Linked DNA regions of Martelella endophytica. The protein of the gene in region 1 interacts with the protein of each later gene in a pairwise test. Links are inferred from orthologs where the notes say so. Each region holds a gene or a part of one and is shown in the gene's direction. Other genes may lie near its edges. The genes, in order: TM49_RS14635 and ybgC.

Region 1 (3,250 bases):
CTGCCGGTCTCCGCGCCCTTCCACTCTTCGCTGATGCGGCCTGCGGCCGATGCCATGGAGGAAGCGCTTGACGGGGTCAAGAAGTCCATTCCGGTGGTTCCCGTGATTGCCAATGTCAGCGTCGAGCCGGTCGAGGATCCGGACGAGATCGCGAAGCTGCTGGTGGCGCAGGTCACCGGCCGCGTGCGCTGGCGCGAGACGGTCTCCTGGTTTGCCGCGGCCGAAATCGCCACACTTTATGAACTCGGTGCCGGCAAGGTCCTTTCCGGCCTTGCACGCCGCATCGACCGCTCCCTGAACGCCGTTTCCGTCGGCACGCCGGAGGATATCGACGGCGTGCTGAAGGCGATCAAGGGCTGAGACGAATTCATTCCGAAGGGGATATGACATGTTGGATCTGACCGGCCGCAAGGCACTGGTAACGGGCGCAAGCGGCGGCATCGGCGAATCCATCGCCCGCAAGCTGCATGCCCAGGGCGCAATCGTCGGCCTGCACGGCACGCGCGCCGAAAAGCTGGAGGCGCTGGCAACCGAACTCGGCGAACGCGCCCATGTGTTCGCCGCCAACCTTTCCGACCGTGAGGCCGTCAAGGCGCTCGGCGAAAAGGCCGAGGCCGAGCTCGAAGGCGTGGACATCCTCGTCAACAATGCCGGCATCACCAAGGACGGCCTGTTCGTGCGCATGAGCGATGCGGACTGGGAAAGCGTGCTGGAGGTCAACCTGACGGCAGCCTTCCTGCTGACGCGGGCCGTGATGCACCCGATGATGCGCCGTCGCTATGGCCGCGTCATCAACATCACCTCGATCGTCGGCGTCACCGGCAATCCGGGCCAGGCCAATTACTGCGCCTCCAAGGCCGGCATGATCGGCTTTTCCAAGTCGCTGGCGCAGGAAGTTGCTCCCCGCAACGTCACCGTGAATTGCGTTGCGCCCGGTTTCATCGAGACCGCGATGACCGACAAGCTGAACGACAAGCAGAAGGAAGCGATTCTCGGCGCTGTGCCGATGAAGCGCATGGGCAGCGGTGATGACATCGCCGTCGCCGTCGCCTATCTCGCTTCTCAGGAAGCGGGTTACGTCACCGGCCAGACATTGCATGTCAACGGCGGGATGGCCATGATCTGAGGAAGGGCCGGTTTGCACCTTCGGCGGGCATCGATTTGCCTTTGATGGCTGCAAACAGGCGCTTTTTAGGCTTTGCGCCATGAACAAACCATGGTAAGCGGGCCGGGACTGCATTGAACAGTCCAAGTGCGATACCCGGTTTTTTGCGAACCGGGTATTTCCAAAGTGGGCTTTGGTTCACATGATTGCTGCCGCTTCCGCCCATGGAGCGGATGGCGCTAACTTCACCGGGCGTAATCCCGTGGAACTTGAGACAGGTCGAGGAAACCGACATGAGCGATATCGCAGAACGCGTTAAGAAAATTGTTGTAGATCACCTGGGCGTGGATGCCGACAAGGTTGTCGAAAGCGCGAGCTTCATCGACGATCTCGGCGCGGATTCGCTCGATACCGTCGAGCTGGTCATGGCCTTCGAAGAAGAATTCGGCGTCGAAATTCCCGATGATGCTGCTGATTCCATCCTGACGGTTGGCGACGCGATCAAGTTCATCGAAAAGGCCCAGGCCTGATCCATCGATGATGCTGAGGCGGGTTTGCAGCCAAGCTGAAAACCCGCCTTGCCCGGCCCGGTCATACGGGCCTTTTTTTATCCGCCGACACGCTGGCCCACGGCCCCCGCTATGATTTTTGCTGGACCATGGGTGGCGTTTCGGGGAACATCGACAAAGCCGGATCGTCCTGCGTTGAGGCCAGAAAGGCCCAGCCATGAGCGCGGCCCGGCCGGATTTCCGAACCGGAGCGCAAGGTCCGCAAGGCAATCGGTTCCCTGACAGATGCGCCGGATCCGCTCGGATAATGCGCAGCGTCAGGACATGACAAGAACAATGAGGCAAGGGGGCGATCCGACAATGAGGCGTGTCGTAATCACCGGTCTGGGTATGGTAACGCCGCTTGGATGCGGCGTTGATGTCACATGGTCGCGACTGCTCGAGGGCAGGAACGGGGCCAGCAAGGTCACTGCCTTCGAGGTCGAGGATCTGCCGGCGAAGATCGCCTGCTCGATCCCGCTCGGCGATGGCTCGGACGGCACCTACAACGCCGACCAGTGGATGGAGCCCAAGGAACAGCGCAAGGTCGACCCGTTCATCGTCTATGCGATGGCCGCCGCCGACATGGCGCTTGCCGATGCCGACTGGCATCCCGAAAGCGATGAAGACCAGATTTCCACCGGCGTCCTGATCGGCTCCGGCATTGGCGGTCTCGATGGCATTGTCGAGGCCGGCTACACGCTGCGCGATCGAGGCCCGCGCCGGGTCTCGCCCTTCTTCATCCCGGGTCGTCTGATCAATCTGGCCTCTGGCCAGGTTTCGATCCGCCACAAGCTGCGCGGCCCTAACCATTCGGTGGTTACCGCCTGCTCGACCGGCGCGCACGCGATCGGCGATGCAAGCCGTCTGATCGGCTTCGGCGATGCCGATGTGATGGTCGCCGGCGGCACGGAGTCGCCGATCTGCCGTCTGTCGCTCGCGGGCTTTGCCGCCTGCAAGGCGCTCTCCACCGATTTCAATGATGATCCGCAGCGCGCCTCGCGTCCCTACGACGTCGATCGTGACGGCTTTGTCATGGGCGAGGGCGCCGGTGTCGTGATTCTGGAAGAGCTGGAGCATGCCAAGGCGCGCGGCGCCAAGATCTATGCCGAAGTTGTCGGCTACGGTCTGAGCGGTGATGCCTATCACATCACTGCGCCCAGCGAGGATGGCGAAGGCGCCTTCCGCTGCATGACCTCGGCGCTGAAGCGCGCCGGCATCTCGGCCGCAGACGTCGACTACATCAATGCCCACGGCACCTCGACGATGGCCGATACCATCGAGCTTGGAGCGGTCGAACGCCTGCTCGGCGATGCGGCAAGCAAGGTCTCGATGTCCTCGACGAAATCGGCGACCGGCCATCTTCTCGGTGCGGCCGGCGCGATCGAGGCGATCTTCTCGACGCTGGCGATCCGCGACAACATTGCGCCACCGACGCTGAATCTCGACAATCCCGAGCGCGAGACGCCGATCGACCTCGTTCCGAAGGTGGCCCGCAAGCGCAATATCGATGTTGCGCTGTCGAACTCCTTCGGCTTCGGCGGCACCAACGCCTCGCTGGTGCTGAGGCGATACGCCGACTAGCGCCGCGACACCG
Region 2 (3,146 bases), 770 kb from region 1 along the record:
CGAGCCACGAAGGTGTTTTCGGCAGCCACTACGACGAGGGGCGCATCACCCGCACCATCGATCGCGATCCCGTCTGGGCCCGTCTCGCAAATCGTTCGATCGCCCGCTACCGCGACATCGAACGCGACAGCGGCGTCACCTTCTTCACCGAGGCCGGAGCGCTGATTGCGGGGCCGGCGCGGTCCAGGGGGCGCTATCTCGAGACGATCCTGGCGGCCGCTGCCGCCTGCGAGGCTCCTGCCGAACTCGTTGAAGCGCCCGAAACCCGCTTTCCCTGCTTTGCCTTCGCTCCGAAAACGGAGGCCGTCTATGAAACGACGAATGCCGGGCATATCTCGCCGCGGCGGCTGGTCGCGGCCCAATCGCTGCTTGCCGAAAGGGCGGGGGCGAGCGTCATTGCCGCAGCCGTGACGAAGGTCGCGGAGCGAGGCGGGCGGGTCAGCGTCGAAACCGATGATGGCCAGAGCCTGACCGCCGACACGGCGCTGGTCGCCGCCGGTGGCTTCACCATCAACGAAAATCTCCTGCCGGCGCGCATCGCGCTCACCGTCTATGCCCGCACCGTTGCGTTTTTCGAGATCTCCGAGGCTGAGGCCGCAGCGCTCCACGGCATGCCGAGCCTGATTTACAGGCCGGAGGTCGACGCCCACGGGATCTATCTTCTGCCGCCGATCCGCTATCCCGACGGGCGCTACTACATCAAGATCGGCGGCGATCCGGACGACATGGCGCTTGCGGACGAGGCGGCAATACGCACCTGGTTTCGTTCGGAAGGCCGCGTCTCCACTCGCGAGCACCTCACCCGCATCCTCTGCGCACTGATGCCGAAAATCCGCGTCCTGAGCACGACCACCGGCACCTGTGTCACCAGCTTCTCGCCGTCGGGCTATCCGATGATCGGCTTTTCGCCGTCACCGCGCATCGCCGTGCTGACGGCCGGCAACGGGGCGGCTGCGAAGAGCTCGGACGAGATCGGTCGGCTCGGCGCCGTCCTGATGCATCGCGGCACGCTGCGCGAGGAGGGCTATGGCAATGTCTTCGCTCCGGCCTTTCTCTGAGCTTTGAATTTCGGCCAGACGGCGTTATCCTTTCGTCTTGCGGAGGTCGGTTGCCCACGTTCGGCCGGGGATCGGCTTCGGCCTTTTCCCCGCTGTCACATTGCTGTATCCGAAGGGCGTCAAACCGGAGCGATCGATGGCAGATAGCAACGACAGGGACGCAAGTCCTCTCAGCGGCTGGCTGGAGGAGGGCACGCACCACCTCAGGCAGCGGATCTATTACGAGGACACCGATTTCTCGGGCCTCGTCTATCATGCCCGCTATCTCCACTTTTTCGAGCGCGGGCGGACGGATTTCCTGCGGTGTCTGGGCGTCGAGCAGCGGGCACTGCACACGATCGATGAGGAAGGCCTTGCCTTTGCCGTCCACCATATGGACCTGAAATTCATCCGGCCCGCCCGGATGGATGATGTGATCGAGGTCACCACGACGACGAAGAAGGCGACCGGTGTGCGGCTGGTGCTGGATCAGGCCATCCTCGCCAACGGTGTGCTGTTGGCGACGGCGACGGTGACGGTCGTCATGATCAACCGTCATGGCCGGGCGCGGCGCATGCCCGACGAACTTGCCGCAACGCTCATGCCCGGACAGGACGAAGCGGACGGCGGGGCTTGATAAAACATGAGTATTATGTGAAGGAATTGCGCCGCAGCCTGCGCGCGTTTGATTTCAGGCGTTTTCGGGTCATGGAGCTCCCTTTGGGGCAGTCGTGGTAACCCGGCGTTAACCATAGTCGTGTTTTATGCGACAAGCGGGATTTCGGGCGTTTTTGCCTCCCTTTCACCACGTTTTTGGGGAACAGAGGGAAGAAATGGGCGTCCTCAATCTCATTGCAAATCGAAAAGCGTCTCGCAGGCGGCTCTAACTGTACCGTCCGGCTTGCCGGGCCTTCGTATTCAGGGACTATCGAAATATGGAACAGCTTGGGTTGGAAGCAACGGCCGATGTCGGCCTCCTGGCGCTCTTCTTGCAGGCGGGTCTGATCGTCAAGATCGTCATGCTGGGGCTGATCGCAGCCTCGGTGTGGACCTGGGCCATCGTGATCGAGAAGATCATCGCCTACAACAAGGAACGTCGCGCCTACAATCAGTTCGAGGACGCGTTCTGGTCGGGCACCTCGCTCGAAAAACTCTACAGCACGCTTTCGGAGCGCAAGACCACCGGCATGGCCGCCGTCTTTGTCTCCGCCATGCGCGAATGGAAGAAATCCTTCGAACGCGGCGCACGTACGCCGGTCGGCCTGCAGATGCGCGTCGAAAAGGCGATGGATGTCGCCATCCAGCGTGAATCGGAATCGCTCGAGGCCCGCCTCGGCTTCCTTGCCAGCACGGGCTCCGCAGCGCCGTTCATCGGCCTGTTCGGCACGGTCGTCGGCATTATGACCTCGTTCCAGGCGATTGCCGGTTCGAAGTCGACCAATCTCGCCGTCGTGGCGCCGGGTATCGCCGAAGCGCTCCTCGCCACCGCGATCGGTCTTGTCGCCGCTATTCCGGCGGTTATCGCCTACAACAAGTTCTCCGCCGATTCCGGCAAGCTCGTTGGTCGCATGGAAGGTTTCGCGGATGAGTTCTCCGCCATTCTTTCGCGCCAGATCGACGAGAAACTCCAGTCGCGCCCCGCGGCGGAATAACGCCTGAAGGGAGAGAACCGACATGGCCATGTCAGTAGGAACAGGCGGAGCAGGAGCCGGACGGCGCGGACGTCGCCGTTCGCGCAAGGCGCCCGTCAGTGAAATCAACGTCACGCCGCTCGTCGACGTCATGCTGGTGCTGCTCATCATCTTCATGGTGGCCGCCCCGATGATGACCGTCGGCGTACCGATCGACTTGCCCGAGACGCAGGCGCAGGCGCTCAATTCCGATACCCAGCCGATCACCGTTTCGGTCACGCCGGAAGGGCAGATTTTCCTTCAGGAAACCGAGATCCCGATCGATGAGGTCGTGCCGAAACTCGAAGCGATCGCCACCACCGGCTATAACGAGCGCATCTATGTGCGCGGCGATGCCAATGCCGATTACGGCACGGTGATGAAAGTGATGGCGCGGATTTCGGCAGCAGGCTTCAAGAATATCGGTCTTGTCACCCTG

The links.
Region 2: the proteins of TM49_RS14635 (region 1) and ybgC interact in binary tests that used the Escherichia coli proteins (3 or more experiments, as listed by UniProt). The link is inferred for Martelella endophytica from one-to-one orthologs.

Annotation. Positions count from the first base shown.
Region 1 is NZ_CP010803.1:3,200,467-3,203,716, forward strand. Bases 87-3,016 are described here. They hold TM49_RS14635 (acyl carrier protein), read left to right. Parts: upstream 87-1,398; coding sequence 1,399-1,635; downstream 1,636-3,016. Other genes in these bases: fabD (ACP S-malonyltransferase), read left to right, coding at 87-360; fabG (3-oxoacyl-[acyl-carrier-protein] reductase), read left to right, coding at 389-1,126; fabF (beta-ketoacyl-ACP synthase II), read left to right, coding at 1,975-3,016. Outside these bases: more of fabD, read left to right, coding at 1-86; more of fabF, read left to right, coding at 3,017-3,237. UniProt on the Escherichia coli protein: Carrier of the growing fatty acid chain in fatty acid biosynthesis.
Region 2 is NZ_CP010803.1:3,969,505-3,972,650, reverse strand. What follows is about bases 109-2,934. They hold ybgC (tol-pal system-associated acyl-CoA thioesterase), read left to right. Parts: upstream 109-1,194; coding sequence 1,195-1,674; downstream 1,675-2,934. Other genes in these bases: tolR (protein TolR), read left to right, coding at 2,712-2,934; tolQ (protein TolQ), read left to right, coding at 1,973-2,689; TM49_RS18320 (NAD(P)/FAD-dependent oxidoreductase), read left to right, coding at 109-1,058. Outside these bases: more of TM49_RS18320, read left to right, coding at 1-108; more of tolR, read left to right, coding at 2,935-3,146.